3 regions of the Rothia sp. L_38 genome follow, and region 2 is predicted to be linked to each of the others. Evidence: riboswitches for the same ligand, from Rfam matches in the RefSeq annotation. Region 2 holds a riboswitch; each other region holds the start of a gene.

Region 1 (7,078 bases), on a different contig from region 2:
CCGGTCGTCACCGACGAAGAGTGGATTGAGCGTCTGCGCGCCGAGCTGCCTGAGCCTCCCGCCGAGCGCCGCCGCCGTCTGAAGGCCGACTGGGGCTTCTCGGACGAAGAGTTCCGCGACGTGGTCAACGCCGGTGCTATGGACGCCATCGAAGAGACCGTCGCCGCCGGTGCTCCCTCCTCAGTTGCCCGTAAGTGGTGGATGGGTGAAATTGCCCGTATCGCCAAGGAGCGCGAGGTTGAGCTGACCGAAACCGGTGCAACCGCCGCTACCATCGTTGAGCTCAACCAGCTGATTGAGGGTAAAAAGATCAACGATAAGATTGCCCGCCAGGTACTCGGCTTCGTCATTGAGGGCGAGGGTACCCCTGCTGAGATCGTTGAGAAGCGCGGCCTGGCCGTTGTCTCTGATGACTCGGCTCTGACCGCCGCTGTTGACGAGGCTCTGGCCGCTATGCCCGATGTTGCCGACAAGATCCGCGCTGGTAAGGTGCAGGCCGCTGGCGCCGTGGTTGGCCAGGTTATGAAGGCTACCCGCGGTCAGGCAGATGCCGGACGTGTGCGCGAGCTGATTCTCGAAAAGCTGGGTGTTGAGGGCTAAGGTTCCCTGACCTACTGAGCTATGTGCCGGGCGTTCTCCCCTGTGGGGAGGGCGCCCGGTTTTTCTTGCCCTGGAGGGGAAAGGGTACAAAGAAGGCGCCCGCTCTGGGAAAGAGGGGCGCCTTATTACTTTGCACCGCGGGTAGGGCTCTGGGGATAAGAGCTCTACCCGGTGAGCGGCCGATGCACTAGGGAAACAAATCGGCCGCCGGGCTAGATAGCAAAAATCGCACTGAGGCTATCTAGCTTTTCTCGATATAACACGGTGGGAGGTTGTGCACTAGTACAGAGGGGGGAAACTAGGAGCGAAAACATGCACCAGGGGCGGGATGTCCTTTTGTCAGAAGCTCTGAACCTCTAGCACCGGTTAGGGTTATCGAGTGTAAGGGAAGGTGGTTACCACATCCACCAAACCTTACATGTTTAGGTTATGTTCTCCCACGTCTCACTTATATCGCAGAGCGATCAGGGGACCTAGATATTGGGCGTGGTAGGAATCTAGGTAGCAGCCGACCAGCTCAGGGTAAGGCGGGTGTCTTTAATACTGGGGTAGAAATGGGAGAGATAATCGGTTACTTCTCCGACACAGGTAATAGTGGCATTTGAAGCGTTGGCATCGGTTTGCTCGGTGAAGCGGACGGCTAAGGGTTTTCCTGCAGTAGTCAGTTTGATAGCGGCGGAATAGCTGCGGTGGGTGAAGGGCAAAAGGAGCTGGTAGCTGCCGTCTGCCTGTGGTTGGACTGTACCGCGGACATTGAACCGCAGCATAAAGGTTTGTAGGGGCTGGATGAAGCTGGTGGGAGTAAAGACCCATTCCTGGTCTTCGCTCACACGCGATACGGAAAAGTGCCGGTTGTCGCAGATGAGCTCTTGCCCCTGGGGCAGGGAGAAGACGAAGGCCGAGCAGCCTGACTCGAGACTGAGAAGGGTGTAGGTGGCGTTGAGAGTAAAGACACCGGGGTCAGCCGGGTCAAGCTGAATATCCAGGTAGCAGCTAGAGGTCAGTACCTGGGGGTTAGTGCGGAGGAACTGTACGGTTTCTGAGTCATCGAACCCCTGGGTGGCTGCCTTGTGCAGGGTCTTGCGGGTTCGCTCATCGAAGCCGAAGGTCTCGCTCAAGAGGTCAATGGTTTCGCTACTGATGTGTTCGCCGGTAATGGCCCGGCGCACCCGGTCTTTGTACTTGTGGGGCGGGATTTCTAAGCCGTAAACCGTATGTTGGTGGGCACTCATAGCGCGGGCGATAGCCCTGATAGAGAACGGGTTGGCCTCGCCCAGTTTTTCGTGGTGGACGTAGCGTTCCCAAACATCGCGGACGTAGGGTTCAAGGAGCTCTGAACGAAGCAGGGAGCTCACCAGGTGGGTCGTGGAATCTGTGCCGGAAGGAGAAGACATGGTTTTAGTGGGAGTTCGAGGAGTCGAGAGGGGAAGGATGCACGGAGGTGCCCCCGTGGTAGTGGCGGACAGCTCCATCATGGTCTGATTCCCAAAAGTAGGCGAAGACAGTGTCTTCGGCGATGGGGAAGCTCATAGAGTAGCGCAGCTGAGCGGGAAGCTCTACCACTTCGAGCAGGTTTTCATCGCGCATGGCTTGGGACCAGATTTTCTGGTGCATATTGGTGGGTGGGGCATCGAAGGTAAGGGCCAAGCTGGTGTTGAAGCGGGCCGGCGTAAAAGGCCCTAGAGAAGCGTAGTTGAACTTCTCTCGTTTACGGAGCATGGGTTCGATATTGAGGTCGATCCGGTAGCGGATCTGGTGCACCTGTCCGTAGCGAATAGGGTAGGGCGTCCTAATAGCTAGCTGCCACATGGTGTTTTCCTCGTGATGGATATGGGCGCGTTCATGCTCGTTCATAGAGATGAGTTCGCCACCTTCAACAAGGGTGGCGGTAGAATCCGTGGACTCGAAGCGCGGAGAGATGAGGGTGAGCTCATCAACCTCAGAGCGGATAATCTCGGTGACGACGAAGTGGCGCATGAACCCGAAACGGTCGACGTGGCCGTCCATCAGGGTGGAGAGGGAGGTGTAGTTGCGGGTGTCGATGGTGCGTTCGGCGCTGGTGAGGGTCTCTGCCCGCTGGGCGAGCTTGCGGCTGAGGCTGTGGGCTGAGAGGGCCCGCTGCAGTTCTCTGGCTTCGGCTGAGGTGAACTCGAAGGCCGTGATGAACATGTGGGCGGTGGCATCCGAAATCGCTTCGCCGTTGAGGGCGCGCGAGACCCGGTCTTTGATGGTGGCCGGGTCGATGTCCTGGTCGAGGTAGTCAGAAAGCTCGTAGGCGATGAAGGTGGCTACGGCTCGTTGGTTGATGGAGTTACCCCGGCGTCTTTGCACGTGCCGCATCCACTTTTCCCGGTAGGGCGGCTTATTCAGCAGGGAGAGCAAGATTTCGTGGGGGACGCGTGGGGTGAGATCTACTAGATCAGCGGACGGGGGCATGAGCGGGTTTACTCCGTGACGCTAGTGGCACCCAGGTGGGTGAGCAGGAAGGAGTAGTCCCAGGCGATTTCGCGCCAGGCGGTGTAGCGGCCTGAGCCGCCACCGTGGCCGCCGTCCATCTCAATTTTGAGCAGGGGAGTGGGGGAGGTCGGGTCGATGGTTTCGCGCAGGGCTGCTACCCACTTAGCCGGTTCGACGTAGAAGACGCGGGTGTCGTTGAGGGAGGTAACAGCTGCGATGGCCGGGTACTTGACGGGGCGGATGTTTTCGTAGGGGGTGTAGGACTTCATGTAGTCGTAGACCTCCTTGTCGGTGATGGGGTTGCCCCATTCTTCCCATTCCAGGGCCGAGAGCGGCAGGTTGGGGTCGAGAATGGTGGTGAGGGCGTCCACGAAGGGGACCTGGGCCAGGCAGGCCGCGTATTTTTCGGGGGCCATGTTGACGACGGCGCCCATGAGCAGGCCGCCGGCTGATCCACCCATGATGCCGATACGGGCAGCGTCCACCCAGGCCTGGGAGGCTAGGAAGTCGGTGGCGTCGATGAAGTCGGTGAAGGTGTTTTTCTTGGCCAGCTTCTTGCCCTCGGTGTACCAGGCGCGGCCCATTTCGCCGCCACCGCGGATGTGGGCAACGACGAAGATGACGCCGCGGTCCAGCACGCTGAGGCGGGCGGTGGAGAAATAGGGGTCCATGGAGGACTCATAGGACCCGTAGCCGTACTGAATCACGGGGTTTTCCTGGGCCTTATCGAGGTCGGCGCGGTGCATGACGGAGAGCGGAATCATGGCTCCGTCCGCTGCCGGTGCCCACATGCGGTAGGCGGTGTAGTTCTCGGGCTCGTAGCCGATGACGGGGGTGCGGCGGCGCAGTACGAGGTCGTCGGTATCGGGGAAGTAGTCGTAGACGCTGCTGGGGGTGAGGTAGGAGGTGTAGTTCAGGCGGATGACCGGGGACATGATGTTCACACCGGAGAAGGCTGACGTGTAGAGCTCTTCGGTGAATCCGCCGGGCTCGTAGAGGTCAATACCCTGGGGGTGGGCAGAAGCTGCCTGCTCAGCGAGAGCGGTACGCGGGGCAACGAATACTTTAACGGTGGTGTTCTCGCGGGCCATGAGCACCAGATGGTTGCGGGAGAACTTGAAACCCTCTAGGCGGACGTCCTCGCGGTGGGGCACCAGGGGAATCCAGCTAGCCTTGAAATCGGCAAAGGGCACGTGCTCTTCCCGCAGGGGCGCCAGTACAATTTCACCGTTGGGGGCCTCGTGGTTATGGCCGATGACCAGATAGCCGGTGCCCTCCACGTCGATGATATCGGTGGAGTACTCGATACCGGCGTCCCGCTTCATAATGAGGGTGGGCTCTAGCTGACCAAGCTCATGAATGTTGATAATGCGGGTCTCTGAGTACTCAGAGTTGGATGAAGTAATGACTACGTGGGTACGGGAGGATGACATACCTGCACCCAACCAGAGGCCGTTATCGTCTTCGCGGTAGAGGGCAAAATCTTCAGATGCGCTGGTGCCAATGGCGTGAGCGCGCACTTCGTAGGGGCGCCAGGACTCATCGGCTACCGAATAAATCAGGTGCTTGGCTCCAGAGGCAAAGAAGGCCCCTGCAAAGACGTCCTCAATTTTCTCTTCAAGAATCTCACCGGTATCGAGGTTCTTGAAGTACTGGGTGTAGCGCTCATCGCCTGAATCGTCCACACCGAAGGTCAGCAGGGAACCGTCGCGGGTTACCTGAAAGGAACCCAGCGAGAAAAAGGCCATATCGCGGGCGAACTCGTTACAGTCCAGCACTACCTGCTCACCGTCGAGCGGTTCACCGGGGCGGACGACCGGCGGCTGGTAGCGCTCTTCAACGCTGCCCTCGGTCAGAGCGGGGACGCGGCACATGACCGGGTACTGCTCGCCGGCAACCGTGCGGTTAAAGTACCACCAGGCCCCGCGGCGGGAAGGCACCGACATGTCGGTCAACTGGGTGCGCCCCTTAATCTCTTCAAAAATAGCATCGCGAAGGGGCTGCTGATCTTCAGTGACCGCCTCGGTGTAGGCATTCTCAGCGCGCAGGTGCTCTAGAACCTCTTCGCTCTCCTTATCACGCAACCACTCATAGTGATCAATAAAAATATCGCCGTGATGGGTACGCTCAACCGGGACACGCTTGGCAAGAGGAGGAGTCAGAGACATCGTCAGCCCTTTCGTAATAACTCGCTTCCCACCATTCTAAATGACGGCCATAGAACGTAACGTATGCAATACAAGGACACATGCTGAAACTTTAGAGCCTCATCTTGACGCTCCCCGGGCACTCAAGCCAAACTAGAGGCAGGTCAAGAGAACCAGCGCTAAGCCCCAGCTAGCTGGTCGGCAACCCTCCACTCGCGGTGGGGTGCCCTGGGTGAAGACCTGGCGTACCCACCGAGAACCAGGTACGCAAGCGCGGGACCGATGTGCCTCTATCTTCTGCGAGGGCATCAGATTCTTTTCCTCCTTACCCGGGCGGAAGATACGGCATGCGGCCCGTTCCAAGAGAACACTGAAAGAATCCTTCACTAGGAGAAACCGCATGACCACCGAGAACACCGTTCCCACCCCCTCAAACCCCACCGGCTGGAAGTTCGAAACCCAGCAGATTCACGCGGGCCAGGAACCCGACGCGGCAACCGGCGCTCGCGCCCTGCCCATCTACCAGACCACGTCCTTTGTCTTCAAGGACTCCGCCCAGGCAGCAGGCCGCTTCGCCCTCTCCGAGCTGGGACCCATCTACTCCCGCATCAACAACCCCACCCAGGAAGCGGTCGAAAACCGCATCGCGGCCCTGGAAGGCGGCGTCGGCGCCCTGCTTCTAGCTAGTGGCCAGGCAGCCTCCACCTTCGCGATTCTGAATATCGCAGGAGCCGGTGACCACGTTGTTGCTTCCCCCTCCCTCTACGGCGGTAGCTTCAACCTGCTCAAGTACACCCTCAAGAACCTGGGTATTGAAACCACCTTCGTCGATGATCCCGCCGACCCTGAATCCTGGAGAGCTGCCGCCCGCGAGAACACCAAGGCCTTCTACGCAGAAACCCTGCCTAACCCCCGCGGCGATGTGCTTGATATTGAGGCTGTTTCGACCGTGGCCCACGAGGCTGGGGTACCGCTCATCGTCGATAACACCATTGCCACCCCCTACCTGCTCAACCCCATCAAGCACGGAGCTGACGTGGTCATCCACTCAGCCACCAAGTACCTCGGTGGTCACGGCACCTCGGTCGGCGGCGTCATCGTCGACTCCGGCAACTTCGACTACGGTGCTTACCCCGACAAGTACCCCCTCTTCAACCAGCCCGACGAAAGCTACCACGGCCTGGTCTATGCCCGTGATCTCGGTGCAGATGGGGCTTTTGGGGTCAACCTCTCCTACATCCTCAAAGCCCGCGTCTCTCTGCTACGCGACCTCGGCTCATCCATCTCACCGACCAACGCCTTCAATATTGCCATCGGTCTTGAGACCCTCTCCCTGCGCGTCGAGCGCCACGTAGAGAATGCCCTCAAGGTTGCCCAGTTCCTTAAGGATCGCCCCCAGGTCGAATCGGTCACCTACTCCGGTCTACCTGATTCCCCCTACTATGACCTGGCCCAAAAGTACCTGCCCAAGGGGGCTGGCGCCGTCCTCGGCTTCACCCTCAAGGACGCCGACGCCGCAACCGCCCAGAAGTTCGTGGACTCCCTCTCCCTCCACTCCCTGCTGGTCAACATCGGTGACGTGCGCTCACTTGCTGTCCACCCGGCCTCCACCACCCACAGCCAGTCCACCACCGAAGAACTCGAAGCCATCGGTATCAACCCGGCCTTCATCCGCCTCTCGGTAGGTATCGAGCACATCGACGACATCCTCGCCGACCTCGACCTCGGCTTTGCCGCTATTCGCTAAGGAAAGGTAGCTCAATGACGACCGCCCGCCCCGCTGACAGCGCCCCCCACCGCACCGACGGCGTACTCACCTACGCCTTCATCGGTGACCTGACCCTCGAATCAGGGGTAGTACTACCCGACATCGC
Region 2 (7,078 bases):
CCCGCGTAGGCACCGCGGTACTTGGCAGCCGGGTGACGCTCGTCCACGTACTTGTTACCCTCACCGAAGAGGCTCTCGCGCAGGGTGGAACCCTCATAGGCGGTGCGGTAGCGGCCGCGCTTCTGCAGCTCGGGAACAACGAACTCAACGAAGTCCTCAAAGGAGCCAGGGGAAACGTGGTAAGCCAGGTTGATGCCGTCCAGGCCGCCCTCGTCAATCCACTTCTCCAGCTCATCGGCAACAGTCTGGGGGGAACCCACCAAAACCGCACCCATGCCGCCGGTGGCGCAGTGCTCGGCGATGTCCTTGCGGGTCCACTCCTTCTCCTTATCCTGCAGGGTGAAGGGGGTCAGGAAGGACTGAATCGACTCGGTCTCAACGTACTTGAGAGCCTCGTCCTCATCGAACTGGTCCAGGTCAAGGCCGCTCCAGCCGCCGATGATGCCCTGGGACGCCTCAACGTTCTGGTACTTGAGGTACTCGGCGTACTTGGCCTGAGCCTTCTCGTCAGTCTCGTCCACAACAACGGAGAGCATAGCCAGGATCTTGACGTCATCGCGCTTGCGGCCGGCCTTTTCAGCCTCAGAACGGATACGCTCGGTCAGAACCTTGGTCAGGTGGGGGCGCAGGGCGGTGATGAAGATAGCCTCAGCGTGCTGGCCAGAGAAAGCCTGGCCACGGGAAGACGCACCGGCCTGGAAAATCACGGGGGTGCGCTGGGGGGAAGGCTCACTCAGGGCGATGCCGGGAACCTGGAAGTACTTGCCCTTGTGCAGGATGGGGTGCACCTTCGAGGGATCAGCGAAGACGCCGTTTTCGCGGTCGCGGGGTACCGAGCCGTCCTCCCAGGAGCCCTCCCAGAGCTTGTAACAGACATCGAGAAACTCTTCGGCAATCTCGTAGCGCTCATCGTGCTCAATCTGCCCGGGCAGACCCTGGTTCTCAGCAGCAGACTGCAGGTAGGAGGTCACCACATTGAAGCCCACACGGCCGCCGGTCAGGTGATCCAGGGTGGAGTAGGAACGGGCCAGGGTGTAGGGCTGGTTGTAGGTGACAGCGGCAGTCACGCCAAAGCCCAGGTGCTCGGTCACAGCGGCCATAGCAGAAATCTGCAAGAAGGGGTCACCCACAGGAACCTGGGCGCCGTCCTTGAGGACGGGAGCTACTGAATCCTTGTAGACATCGTAGACACCCACCACGTCAGCGATAAAGACAGCGTCGAACAGACCCTTCTCGCAGACCTTAGCCAGGTCGGTCCAGTACTTGATGGTGTTGTACTCATCCGCCCGGTTACGGGGGTGACGCCACAGACCAAAGCTCTGGTGGCTGGTGGTGGTCATATCGAAGGCGTTGACGACGATGCGCTTCTTCTCGGTCATGAACCGGGCCCTTTCACAGGTGGTGCTTGGCCCTCCGCGCCCGTGCTGCCACCGGCGTCCTTACCCAAAGTAAAAGGCACCGAGCCTTCGCGAAGGTGGCGCCTGGTTGCGCCGTACTTGCATTACTGCCTGATCCTCATCTGGGGCACCCCGCTACGGGAGAGGGTTGCCGCCCAACTAGCCAGAGCTTCGCGTTGGGACTCTTGATCTTGAGATTTAGTGTAGCCCGCCCAGCACGCCCAGGTGCAAGCATCTGAGGCTACGTTTCACATTGTGGCACGGGGTGAGTCGCGTGTAACCGGGCAGCGAGTTTCGGTCAGTTTTACCCACAGCGTCACACTCGTAACCGGCCGAAATACCGCGTCATACTCTTGCCCAGTTCCAACAAACGCCCCTAGCGTTGAAAGCGTTAACCATCCAGAGCGACCGAGAGACTTGGCTCAACGACGTCGCAGCAACCTCCCTCACTACAGGGGTCGGTGCTAACGCCAAGAGACGATGGAGAAAAGCATGAGCGCACCCACGCTAGAACGCACCCCCACCACCCTCACCGCCTGCGGCATTGACTTCAAGGCCGTCGGCAAAACCTTCATCGGCGAGCGCGGCGAGACCCGCACCGTCCTTGAAGACGTCTCCTTCACCGCCTACCCCGGTGAGATTATCTCGATCATTGGTTCCTCGGGTTGCGGCAAGTCCACCCTCTTACGGGCTGCCGCGGGCCTGGGCGCAGCGACCGCCGGTACCGTCACCATCGATGGCAGCCCGGTGCGCGGCCTGGACTCCCGCGTGGCAATTGGCTTCCAGGAGCCCCGCCTGCTGCCCTGGCGTACCGTTGAGAAGAATGTTGCCCTGGGGTTGCCCAAGGGAACACCCAAGGACGCCGCCCGCGAGCAGGTTGCCCGCCTTCTGGACGTCGTGGGGCTGGCAGACTACGCCCAGCACCGCCCCCGTGAGATTTCCGGTGGCATGGCTCAGCGCGCCTCCCTGGCACGGGCGCTGGCGCGGAACCCCGGCGTCCTTCTGCTCGATGAGCCCTTCGGCGCCCTCGATGCCCTCACCCGCATCAACATGCAGGATCTGCTGCTCGATATTCATGCCCACGACCCGGCCACCGTCCTGCTGGTCACCCACGACGTGGAAGAAGCCCTCTACCTCTCAGACCGGGTGATTGTGCTGGGTAAGCCGGACCCCACCGCACCCGCGACGATTGCCCGCATTGTTGAGGTGCCCGATCACCGCCCGCGCGACCGCGGCAACCCAGCGCTATCGTCCCTGCGTAAAGAACTTTTGGCCGAACTCGGCGTTGAAGAACACTAGGAACACACATGTCACTCATTTCTCGTCTCACCACCACTTCTGCCCTGCTCGCAACCGGCACCCTTCTGCTCACTGGCTGCTTGGCTGGGGAAAACGCTTCTACCGCTGACACTTCTGCCGCTGCGGGCGACACCACCGTCACCATCGACTACGCCACCTACAACCCGCTCTCCCTGATTATCAAGGAAAAGGGTTGGCTTGAGACCGCCCTACAAGAGCAGGGTAAGGACGTCGAGTGGGTACAGTCAGCCGGTTCGAACAAGGCTAATGAGGCCCTGCGTTCCGGTGCGATTGACGTGGGTTCCACCGCGGGCTCAGCTGCCCTGCTGGCTCGCTCTAACGGCTCCCCCATTCAGGTGATTGACCTCTACTCCCAGCCCGAGTGGTCAGCTCTGGTGACCCGCACCGATACCGGTATCTCATCGGTGAAAGACCTGGCCGGTAAAAAGGTAGCCGTCACCAAGGGCACCGACCCCTACTTCTTCCTGCTCCAAGCTCTTGAAGAAGCAGGTGTGTCACCCGATGAGGTCACCATCGAGCAGCTACAGCACGCCGACGGCCGCACCGCCCTCAACCAGGGCACCGTAGACGCCTGGAGCGGCCTTGACCCCATCATGGCCAGCGCCGAAATTGAGGACGGCAACATCCTCTTCTACCGCAACGTCGACTTCAACACCTACGGCTTCCTGAACGCCACCGAGGACTTCATCGAGAGCGACCCCGAAGCCGCCCAGACCATCGTTGACGTCTACGAATACGCCCGCGACTGGGCACTCGCCAACGAAGAAGAGGCCGTGCAGATTCTGGCGGACGGCTCCGGAATTGAGCTTGAAACCGCCCAGGTCGTCTGGGACCGCACCTACCTCGATATCGATAACGTACCCGGCGACAAGCAGCTCGCCGTGCTGGAGAAGGTCGGCCCCTACCTGGTTGAATCCGGCGACGTTGCCTCACAAGACGAAGTAGACACCGCCCTGGGCAGCATCGTCAACGATACCTTTGCCCAGAAGGCCGACCCCGCCCGCATTTCAACCCTGGTGGCTGAGTAATCATGTCAGTTACCTCTGATCTCACCACCCAACCGGCAACCCGCCGCCGTCTGGCGCGCACCGAAACACCGGCGTCCGCGAAGGTACCCCGCCGCCCCCTGCTCACCCGCCGCTGGGCACCCTGGCTCGGCGCCCTGCTTCCCCCTGGTTCTGCTGGCGCTCTGGCAGTACCTGAGCACCGCCGGAGTCTTTAGCGCGGTGCAGCTCCCTGCCCCTTCGAAGGTAGTTGCTGCCGCCCTTGATCTGGCAGGACGCGGGCAGCTCGGCCTGCACGTTGCTATCTCGACCCAGCGCGTGGTTCTGGGCTTCAGCATCGGGGCTACCCTCGGGCTGGTGCTCGGAGCCTGGGTAGGGCTCTCCCGCTGGGCCCAGGTGCTCGCCGCCCCCACCATCGGCGCCCTACGCGCTGTACCGTCGCTGGCCTGGGTGCCGCTGCTGCTGCTCTGGATCGGCATCGGTGAGAACTCCAAGGTCACCCTCATCGCTATCGGCGCCTTCTTCCCCGTCTACACCACCGTCTCGGCGGCCCTAGCCCACGTGGACCCCAAGCTGGTTGAAGCGGCCCGCACCTTCGGCGTCCGCGGCATCAACCTCTTTACCACCGTGCAGCTACCTGCCGTTCTGCCCGCTGTGGTCTCGGGTCTGAGGCTGGCCCTGGCGCAGGCCTGGCTCTTCCTGGTCGCCGCCGAACTGCTTGGTGCTTCGATGGGGCTGGGCTTCCTGCTCACCGACTCCCAGAACAACGGCCGCACCGACCGCCTACTCCTGGCCATCGTGCTACTCGCTATCCTGGGTAAGATCACCGACGCCCTGCTGGGTGTGTTCGAACGCTGGGTCAAGGCCCGGTTCCCCAGCAACTAGAAGACGAGGTGGGCGGACGCGCCGGGTTGAGGGGCGAGGGCGCGACCGTCCGTGAACGTAACCGAAAGCTTCATCTGCATGTTCTTTGAACACGCAGATGAAGCTTTTGGCTACCTATAGCACTGGTGAAGCTCCCCTGTGGAAAACAGCCCTTCAAGCGTCATACAAACGCATAGAGGTATAAACCCACACAAAACACCCCGAGTTATCCACAATTTATATATAACCCCTTGTCATGGACGAAACTATAGGAGACATTCATGGCATGGAACAATTCTTTACCGAAGTAAAAACCTCTACGGAGCTGCGCCATCTCGGGAAGTCGTCCTCAAGCATCACCAGGGCGTGTCAGGGCGGAACCCTTCGTCGCATCTGCCGCGGAGCCTACATCAAGACCTCCACCTGGAACAGCTGGGATGCCCGCGCCCGCTGCATCGCCCAACACGTAGGGTTTCTCAAAACCAGATCAGACTTCGTGCTCAGTCATGTATCTGCAGCACTCTGGTGGGACGCGCCCCTACTGCGGCTCCCCCGCAAAATTTGGGTTAGCCATCCAATGGAGACCGTCCGCTCTACCCCAAAAGTCCATGTCAGCCGTGCCCGAAAGGCAGTGTGCTCATCTGCTGTCTTCCATCAAGCAGCTTTTGTCACTCCTCCCCTACAAACAGCAGTCGACTGTGCGCTGACTCTGCCCATACTTGATGCCCTGTGTATCGTGGACTTTTTTCTCAACCAAGGACTCATCGCCGCTTCTGATTTCACCAGTACCATCACGGGTTTACGTTGCAAAGGGGTCAAAAACGCGCGTGAGGTCAGCCGTCTCATGAGCGAACGCTCAGAATCTCCTGCGGAAACGGTGACCCGCTATCGAATTGCGATGTGGGGGTTCACCCCGCCCAAGGAACAGGCAACCATTTGGGTGGGAAGTTCCTACTACCGCCCCGACTTTCTGTGGGAAGAGCTCAAACTCATCTTAGAAGTCGACGGTTACGTCAAATATGATGGCACCTACGGCGACCCTAGGGCAGCTATCCGCGCTGAGAAAAGACGCCACCGTGACCTTGAGAAACTTGGGTACCGGGTCATTAGGGTGCAGTGGGAAGACATCGTGCATCACCCGGAAAATTTACGCACCCTTTTGGTTAATGCCGGGGTGCGGTAACGTGGCGTGTGCTCGGCGAATGTCGTCAAAACCTTCATGTGCATGTTCTTTGAACGCGCAGATGAAGGTTTCGGTTACATTCGGGGGCGACGCAGACGGACGGACGCGCGTCACGCGGCGTCATAAACGTTAAGGGGCGTCACGGTTTAGTAGCAGTGGCTCGCAGGTGCTTACCCTGAAAGAGATTTTGTCCATCAAGAGCGATACGAGAGACCTGGCTCTACGACGATCGCAGCAACCACGCCGAACAAGCCGCCCACGGGCGTCCTGCGAGAACCGGCGCCGGTGCTACAGCCAGCTACCGATGGGAGATACCCTTGGGCGCACCTGCCGACTTCGTGTACACCGACCCCTTCAACCCCACGCCCAACCCGGCGCTCATCTCAGACGAGGCCCGAATCCAGTTCTGGGCTGACCAGGCCAAGGCCCGCCTGACCTGGGGTGAGATGTTTGACGAAGCCAACCCTCACACCTTCGCCAAACCGCAGAGCCTGGGCCTCGATGATGAGGGTATCGAGCAGTTCACCGTGCCCGAGATTAAGTGGTTCGAGGGCGGCAAGCTCAACGTTGCCTACAACTGCGTAGACCGCCACGTCGAAGCGGGTCAGGGCGATAAGGTGGCCCTCTACTTCGAAGGTGAACCCGGTGACCACGAGGCTATCACCTATGCCGAGCTGCAGCGCCGGATCGCTAAGGCAGCCCACGGCCTGGAGAAGCTGGGCGTCGGCAAGGGTGACCGTGTGGTCATTTACCTGCCGGTGATTCCCGAAACCATCATCTTCACGCTTGCCTGCGCCCGTATTGGCGCTATTCACTCCCTGGTCTTCGGCGGCTTCTCAGCCGAGGCCCTGAAGTTCCGCGTGGAAGATACCGGCGCTAAGGTACTCATCACCACCGACGGGCAGAACCGCCGCGGCACCGTGGTTCCGGTCAAGGCGACCGCCGACGAAGCCTGCTCGGGTGAGAACAGTATCGAGCACGTCATTGTGGTTGACCGCACCGCGGGCACCCCCGAAGCCCACGCCGCTGTGCCCTGGACCGAGGGCCGCGACGTCTGGTACCACGACCTGGTCGATAACCTACCCGACACCCACGACTACCAGCTCTTTGACGCTGAAACCCCGCTCTTTATCATCTACACCTCCGGCACCACCGGTAAGCCCAAGGGCTTGGTGCACACGTCCGCGGGCTACCTGACCCAGGTGGCCTACACCCACGCCCTGCTCTTTGACCTGCTCCCCGAGATTGAGGACGAGCAGGGCCAGCGCCGCGTGGACGAGCTGGCAACCGTCAACGACCCCGCCAAGGTC
Region 3 (7,078 bases), on a different contig from region 2:
GGCAGCAGGGCGGGGTGGGTGTTGATGATGCGGTTTTTGAAGCGGTCAACGAGCTGGGCGTCGACGATGCGCATGAAGCCGGCGAAGATGATGTAGTCGGCGCCGTAGCTGGCGATTTTTTCTTCCAGGGCGCGGTTCCAGGCTTCGCGGGTGGCGTAGCTGGAAGGTTCGACGAGGAAGGTCTCGATTCCGGCGGCCTCTGCTCGTTCGATTCCCAGGCAGGGCTTGTCGGCGCCCACGGCCAGGACCGTGGCGTTCAGGTCGCCGGCTGCCACGGAGTCAAGGATGGACTGTAAATTTGTGCCCGATCCGGACACCATCACCACAATGCGCATACAGGAAAGTTTATCGTATGCGAGCGCCAACACACTGCCGCGTTTTTATGCTGAGACACCGGTAGTTTGCGCTGTTCGAGGCTGGCGGCAGGGCGCGGTAAGGTGGTAGGTATGTCTGACACCGTGCGTCCTTCTGCCCAGCTGCCCTCTGACCGTGTGCTTGAGAATATCAAGGTGTGGTCCCGCCTGTCGTTTTTGGCGATGGTTGCTACAGTGGCTAGCACCTCCTACCCGGGCTGGTTTGCCGCGGTAACAGCGGCTCTGGCAGTGCTGACCTGCACTCTTGCCACGGTGACCCTGGTGAAAATGGTGGGAGCTAAGTTCCCCGCCTTTTCGGTGGTGCTCATGGTCATGGTGATGCTCTGGTCGCTCTTTTTGGGCTTCGCCGCGCTGGTTCAGCTGATTTTTGTGGACGCCACCATCGCCTACGCGGAGTGCCTGCAGCAGGCTGTGACCCTGAGCCGCCAGCAGCAGTGCACCTCGCAAATGAGCGACGGCCTGCTGCAGCAGCTCATGGGGCAGTAGGTTTCTAAGTCTTAATTCGAGTAGAGGTATACCAGGCTCGCGGCGAAGCTGCTGGCTCGGGGCTGGCGTGAATCACCTTGTGAGCGCTAGCGAACCGGGTGAGAGGGTCGGCAGCGAGCGTGAGCCTGGTATACCTTTATCTATCTTTTACTGAGCTTCAGTTTCCTTGCCCGTACCTTCTGCCAGCTCTTCAAGGCGTTTTTGGCGGCGGGCACGCAGGGACTTAGGACGCTTCACCACGGGCCGGAAGGGCACAGCGGGTTCTTCAGCTTCAGTCTCGGGCGCAGTCTCTGCTTCTGCTTCACCAGATGCGGTATCTTCAGCTTCATTTTCAGGCGCTACTTCCTCAGCGTCAGTAGCAGCTTCATCGCTCTCGGCGGGCTCGTCGCTCTCGGCCGGCTGGGTCTGCTCACGGTCAGCCATGATGCGGGCCAGCGCCAGCGCAGCGGCGCCCTTCTCACTGGAGGCCGCAACCGACCCGCCCTCAGCGGGGGTCTTTTCCCCGGCGTCCTGAGAATCCGTCTCTTCCTGCTCTTGACTGGCCTGCTCGGTATCGGGCTGGGCGGCGTCCGGCTGGTCAGCCCCGGCCTTTTCTGCCTTGCGCTGGGCGCGGGCCACTGCCTTCTGGGCTTTTGCCTCGGCGCGGGCGGCACGCTTCTGCTCGCGGGTGGGCTTAGCCTGGGCAAAGCGCTCCAGTTCACCGGAGGTGTCGCGCACCAGCAGGTGAGCCAGGCCCAGTCCCAGCATGGTGCCAACCGCCAGCAGCACGGCAGAGAAAGCCCCAAAGATGAGGGGGTGCGGGCCGATAGCCGTGAAGCGGCCCAGCCCCAGCGACCCGTTAGCGGCCCAGCCCAGCAGGGTGGTCAGCAGGAAGGTTGGCAGCAGGGTCAGGACGGCAAGCCCCAGGGTAGAGAGTGGCCAGGACAGCCAGCGGAAGCGAATCTTGAGGGAAAGCCACTCGTCAAAGTGGTTTTCGCCTTCGCGGAAGAACCACCAGCCACCCAGGGCACCGGCGGCTAGGGGCACGGCAAGGGCCAGGTAGCCCCAGGGTTCGGACGCGTGCGGCAGCGCCCCCAGCACCGGCAGGGAGGGCATGACCCCCACGTTGGTGCCGGTCAGGTCAACGGAGGTGCCGGTGCCCAGGGCAAAGCCTGCGCCGGAGCTCCACGCCATGGAGTAGATCACCAGGTTCACGAGCAGACCCAGCTGCAGCAGGGTTAGGGCTAGGCCGCCGACGGCACCAGCGTGCAGGGTCTGATAAAGGGAGACGACGTCGTCCCAGTGCCAGATAAGGGTGACCACCAGCAGCAGGGCGCCACCGGCCACAAAGGCCAGTACGCTCACCAGGGCCGCCCTCAGCAGGGCCCAGACGTAGGAGCCTGCCCAGCGGGAATACTGGCTGAATTTTTTCACCCAGTCGGCCGCGTTCACACCGATCATGGCGGCTAGCGAGCGCGATTCGGCGTACCCGCCCAAGATGATGCCCAGGGCCGCTACCCAGAGGGGTACCAGGGCCGCGAGAGCGGGCGAGGTGGAGAAGAAGTCGTTGGTGGATAGCAGGCTCACCCCGGCGCCCACTACGGCGTAGGCGAGAAGACCACCGGCCAGGGGCTGCCAGAACTGGCCCTCGTAGCTGGCGCGGGCCAGGCGGCGGCCGGAGCGGTAGCAGAGGGCTAGGGGGATCAGAGTGAGGCCCAGGGGTACCAGGCTCATGGTTCCGGTCACCGCTGAGAAGACCCCCTGCTCGGGGATATTCATGTTCAGGGGCACGCCGTGAACCAGCAGCCACAAGTGCCCGGCCACAGAGACAGCACCGGCTAGGGTACCGCTGCTGTTGAAGCCGTTGGTGTACCAGACCGCCACCAGGAGCAGGACGACGGTGAGGTAGGAGGCCAGCGCCACGAGGGCAAGTTCAACTGAGCCCTGCAGCCACAGGGGCATAGGGAGGGAATGTTTGGGGTGAGCGGTGGTATTCATCGTCTTTCATCATGTCATGTTTCGCGAAGCCATGGGGAAGAACTCCGTTCCCCTGTACTCGATACCCCGACAAACCCACCGCGAATGCACTACATCTTCTCTTTTGATAAGTCTCAGCAGGCCTACCTGGCCACACCCTTTACCCTTATTTAAAATTTTCTATAAAAAAATTTTAAATATCTATTGCGTGAAGTTGGTTACACAGGTTAGTCTTGAGCTAAGCGATCGCTTCCAAGTCACAGTAACTGTTTTCAGTTATCCCAGCATAGGCGCTGGGCCAAGCAAAGGATTCCGCAATGAAACCCTTCACCGCAACCGCAAAAAAAATCGCGCTGGCTACTGCTATAGCCCTTTCTGCAACATCTCTGACAGGATTATCGGAGGCCTGTGCTTCTTCTAATATCAAGGAAATAAGAGAAAAATGTTTCGCTTAAAAAATATACCGATAGAGCAAAGAAAGAGATATCTAAGCTATATATTTTGGGGTCTTGTAGCAGTCTGGACCATTCTGCTTCTCACAGATGTCCCTAGAGGATGGAGACTTATTCCGGCCTTACCAGCTTCCTTAATAATCTATCTGTATTTTATGCCTTCAAATAAAACTTTGGATGATCTCATGAAATACAAGCATCTTGAAAATCCCAGTCCTGAAGAGATTAAGGCCTACCGAGCCGCTCATCCTGACGTAGGGTTTACAGAAGCCATTCTAGAACTTAAGAAAGAGAAAGCCGGTACTGCATAAAGCAGAAAATACTGAACCTTTCCATATATCAAGGGCAGGGGCTACTTACGCCCCTGCCCCCTGAGTTTAGTAGTACCAGTTGCTGTAGCATTTACAGCCCCTAATAAAATAAAGGAGCTAGATCGCCTGGTTGAAAATGCGGTGAAGATAACCGGCCCATCTCGCCCCGGCGGTAGAGTGGGAGCCATGAGCAGTGAAACTTCGTATGTGATGATTACCGGTGCTTCAGCAGGTATCGGCTCCGAGTTCGCCCGCCAGTATGCAGAAGCCGGGTACAACCTGGTACTCACCGCCCGGCGGGCCGAGGCTCTAGAAAACCTAGCAGGCCAGCTGCGCGGCAGGTTCGCGGTAGACATTGAGGTAATCCCTGCCGATTTGCTGGTGGAGCAGGACGTCACCCGCCTGGTTGAGCGCCTACAGCAGGTTGAGCACCCCGTTGAGATACTGGTCAATAATGCGGGTTTCGGGCTCGGCAAGAGCTTTGATGCAGCACCCGTAGAACGCCACCTTGACCAGGTCGACGTGCTGGCTAGGGTTCCGCTCCAGCTCATGCACACGGCGATTCTTGCCATGCTGCCTCGCGGGCGGGGTCGCATTATTAACGTCGCCTCGGTGGCAGCTTTTACCCCCGGAGGCACCTACTCGGCGGTCAAACGTTTTCTGGTGGTGGCCTCAGAATCGGCCCACCTACAGTATTCGGGCCGGGGTATCCATGTGACGGCCCTCTGCCCGGGGCTAACCCGCTCGGAGTTCCACGACGCTATGGGCCAGGGTGAGCCCAGCCTACCGAACTTTTTGTGGCTGAGCCCCCAACGGGTTGTTGCCGAAGGCATCGCCGCAGTCACGGCAGGGAAGCCGATCTGTGTGCCGTCCTTACCCTACAAGCTGGCGGTTACAGCCTCACGGGCACTACCCCGCCGGCTGGTGGCAGCTGCGATAGCGCGGACGCGAGACTACTAGATAAGGTTCCGCAGGCTCACAGCGAAGCTGCTGGCTCGGCGGCTGGCGTGAATCGCTCGTGAGCGTCAGCGAACCAGCGAGAGGGTCGGCAGCGAGCGTGAGCCTGTGGAACCTATGTTGCGGGCTCTAGTCTTCCCAGGGGTCCACCGCAGGGACCCCCCAGGACTTGTAAATCTCGGCCTTGCTCGAAATAATCTCAAGCTGGTGGACGGTCGCGGTGGCAGCCATCAGGCCCTCAAGGGCTGCTGTGGCGAGGGGGGCGGGGCGCTGCCCACCCACCAGGTGGAGGTGCTTCTCGGCGTGGCGTCCGGCCCACTCCAGTGATACCTTCGCGTCGACTTCTAGTACGTGAGAGTCGAAGCGGTCCATGAGCTCAGCGAGCCAGCGTTCGGTTTCTGGGTAGGGGTAAAGACCCTTGATTTCACCGAGGCTGAGCACTGAGATGTACATGGTGCGGTAGGAGCGGCGGCGCAGGCAGTTCACTACCTGCGGGTGCGGGTTGGCCTTGCGGATCTCAGCAAGGACATCGGAATCGAGAAGCAGACCTACCTGGCTCATGCAGCTTTCAGAACACCGTACTCAGTTGCAGGGATACCGCTGGGGTTAGGGGCCAGCAGGAAGTTGAGGAATTCGCTGCGCTCGTTGGAGATGCGGGTGTAGTCCTGGATGCTCATTGCGGTGTAGCCGCCGCGGGCGGGCACAGAGGCAGCAGAGATGTTCTTCTGAACGGTGATGTGAGGACGGTGGGCGTGAGGTCGAGCGTTTGACATGCCGTCGTTGCGCGTAAAGTGCGCATTCCTTTCGAAACTTGCTCTTGCCTGCACCAAACAGCGCCGAAATGCGCGATGCAGACCGCTTCGTCATCCGAGCCACCCGTGAACATGGGGTTGGCGTTCAACCAAAGTCGGAGCTTGACAGTTGAATCTCTTGAAGCTGGTAAAAGCATAACCCGCTGTTGGCGCTTCTGTAAACACCGGTCTCAGAAATTTTTCTTACTGTGACGAACCAGCCCGTGGGCGCTGCGGGTAAGGCGGTGCGATACGCTAGAAGACTAGGTATTTGCTCTGTTGTGAAGGTACGCCTGTGTCTACTTCTTTCCCTGAAATTCCGGTGACAGCCCCCGCCATTATTCGGCAAGTGGGCTCTGGTGCCTACACGCGGGGGCAGCGGTATATGCGGGAGGGTAACGTCATTCGTTACACCTATGACGAGCAGGCGCGAGTGCTGGAGGGGCAGGTGGCTGGCTCAGGTTCTGCCCCCTACACCGCGAGGGTGGCCTTCCCCGCGGAGGTCACCCCGGGCTCCTATGCTTTTTCGGCGACCTGTTCCTGCCCGGTGGCCCACAACTGCAAGCATGCGGTGGCGCTGATGCTGACCGCAATCGACCGTACGGCCAAGGCCAAGCGGGCTATGACGGCGTCCTCAAGTACCTGGAAGACCACAGCGAGCGCTGACGAGAAGGTGCAGGAAATCCTGGAGATGGCCGATACCGTGGGCCTGCAGCGGGCTGCAGATCTGCTGAGGGAACACCGGGGCGAGCAGGCGAGTGCCGGCACCGATGAGCAGGCGGACGCCGGTGCTCGGGCTGGGCAGTCCCTGCCAGCTTGGCGGCGGTCCCTGGCCCATTCTCTTGCTGCCCGCCCCAGCTACGATAGCCGCAACCACCGGGTGACCGGTGCCCTTGATTTGCGCCTGGTGGTGCCCGGTAAGTACGGGTGGACCAAGAACATCGGGGCGCCCCGCGTATCGCTTGAAGCTCGGCCCCTGATGATGGGTGCCCGCGGCAAGTGGATTAAGGGCGGTTTGAGCTGGGAGAAGTTTTCGGGCTCTGCCGCCGGGTCGGCGGGAACCGGCCTGCTCCCCGAGCACGCGGCCTGGTTCAATGAGTTTTACGCGGTGATTCGGGGCTCCCAGTCCATCTATTCCTCCCACCGCGACTGGGCTTCTATCTCGAATGTGGATTCTTCCCTGCTCTGGCAGATGCTGGAATCTGCTAGCGAGGTGGGTCTGTCTGTCCTCTTAGACGGCAAAGAAACCGGTCTGACTATCGCGAGCGCTCCCCAGGTTGAACTGGCCCTTGAACCGGTACCCGAGCGGGGGTCGTCCGCCGATGCCCTGCGCCTGACTCCCCTGCTCCGCTGGGGGGCCTACACCCTGCCCGCTAGTTTTACCCACAAGCTGGGCAATAACAGGCAGGGCTTTATCGCCCTGGGCGGGGCGGCCCAGGAGACCTATGTGAAGGCTGCGGCCGCTGCCCGCTGGGAGTCCACCCTGCCCTCGGCTCTGGCCCAGGCTGAGGACGTAGCGCCCGCGGACCGTCCTTCCTGGCTCACCGCCGACTCCGAGCTGGTGCTCATTCCCTTAGCTGAGCCGCTGGACGCGGTTGCCGAGTCCCTGGTATCCGGTGAGCCGGTCACCGTTCCGGCTACCGATGTCCCCGCCTTCTTTGCCGACTACTACCCTGCCCTCACTCGGGCACTGCCCATCTCAACGAGCAGCGAAGATCTTGAGCTGCCGGCCGTCCGCATGCCCACCCTGG

The links. A riboswitch is a leader RNA that binds a small molecule or an ion and turns the genes downstream of it on or off. The one in region 2 is predicted to bind S-adenosylmethionine.
Region 1: another riboswitch for S-adenosylmethionine. It lies ahead of ACRCJM_RS10875 (O-acetylhomoserine aminocarboxypropyltransferase/cysteine synthase family protein); the one in region 2 lies ahead of ACRCJM_RS02015 (ABC transporter ATP-binding protein).
Region 3: another riboswitch for S-adenosylmethionine. It lies ahead of ACRCJM_RS07455 (nuclease PIN); the one in region 2 lies ahead of ACRCJM_RS02015 (ABC transporter ATP-binding protein).

What each region holds. Positions count from the first base shown of each region.
Region 1 covers NZ_JBOEQD010000016.1:10,581-17,658, reverse strand. The annotation lists gene gatB (Asp-tRNA(Asn)/Glu-tRNA(Gln) amidotransferase subunit GatB) at 1-600, shown strand, start outside; gene ACRCJM_RS10890 (hypothetical protein) at 1,098-1,994, opposite strand; gene ACRCJM_RS10885 (hypothetical protein) at 1,999-3,036, opposite strand; gene ACRCJM_RS10880 (S9 family peptidase) at 3,045-5,225, opposite strand; SAM riboswitch class IV at 5,367-5,484, shown strand; gene ACRCJM_RS10875 (O-acetylhomoserine aminocarboxypropyltransferase/cysteine synthase family protein) at 5,605-6,951, shown strand; gene metX (homoserine O-acetyltransferase MetX) at 6,966-7,078, shown strand, end outside.
Region 2 covers NZ_JBOEQD010000002.1:154,746-161,823, reverse strand. The annotation lists gene ACRCJM_RS02020 (LLM class flavin-dependent oxidoreductase) at 1-1,379, opposite strand, end outside; SAM riboswitch class IV at 1,488-1,588, opposite strand; SAM riboswitch class I at 1,790-1,884, shown strand; gene ACRCJM_RS02015 (ABC transporter ATP-binding protein) at 1,890-2,696, shown strand; gene ACRCJM_RS02010 (aliphatic sulfonate ABC transporter substrate-binding protein) at 2,705-3,745, shown strand; gene ACRCJM_RS02005 (ABC transporter permease) at 3,764-4,606, shown strand; gene ACRCJM_RS02000 (DUF559 domain-containing protein) at 4,872-5,768, shown strand; gene ACRCJM_RS01995 (AMP-binding protein) at 6,086-7,078, shown strand, end outside.
Region 3 covers NZ_JBOEQD010000008.1:40,950-48,027, forward strand. The annotation lists gene purN (phosphoribosylglycinamide formyltransferase) at 1-335, opposite strand, end outside; gene ACRCJM_RS07430 (hypothetical protein) at 447-860, shown strand; gene ACRCJM_RS07435 (cell division protein PerM) at 1,008-2,837, opposite strand; gene ACRCJM_RS07440 (hypothetical protein) at 3,259-3,579, shown strand; gene ACRCJM_RS07445 (SDR family NAD(P)-dependent oxidoreductase) at 3,766-4,539, shown strand; gene ACRCJM_RS07450 (plasmid stabilization protein) at 4,666-5,097, opposite strand; gene ACRCJM_RS07455 (nuclease PIN) at 5,094-5,309, opposite strand; SAM riboswitch class IV at 5,345-5,472, opposite strand; gene ACRCJM_RS07460 (SNF2-related protein) at 5,623-7,078, shown strand, end outside.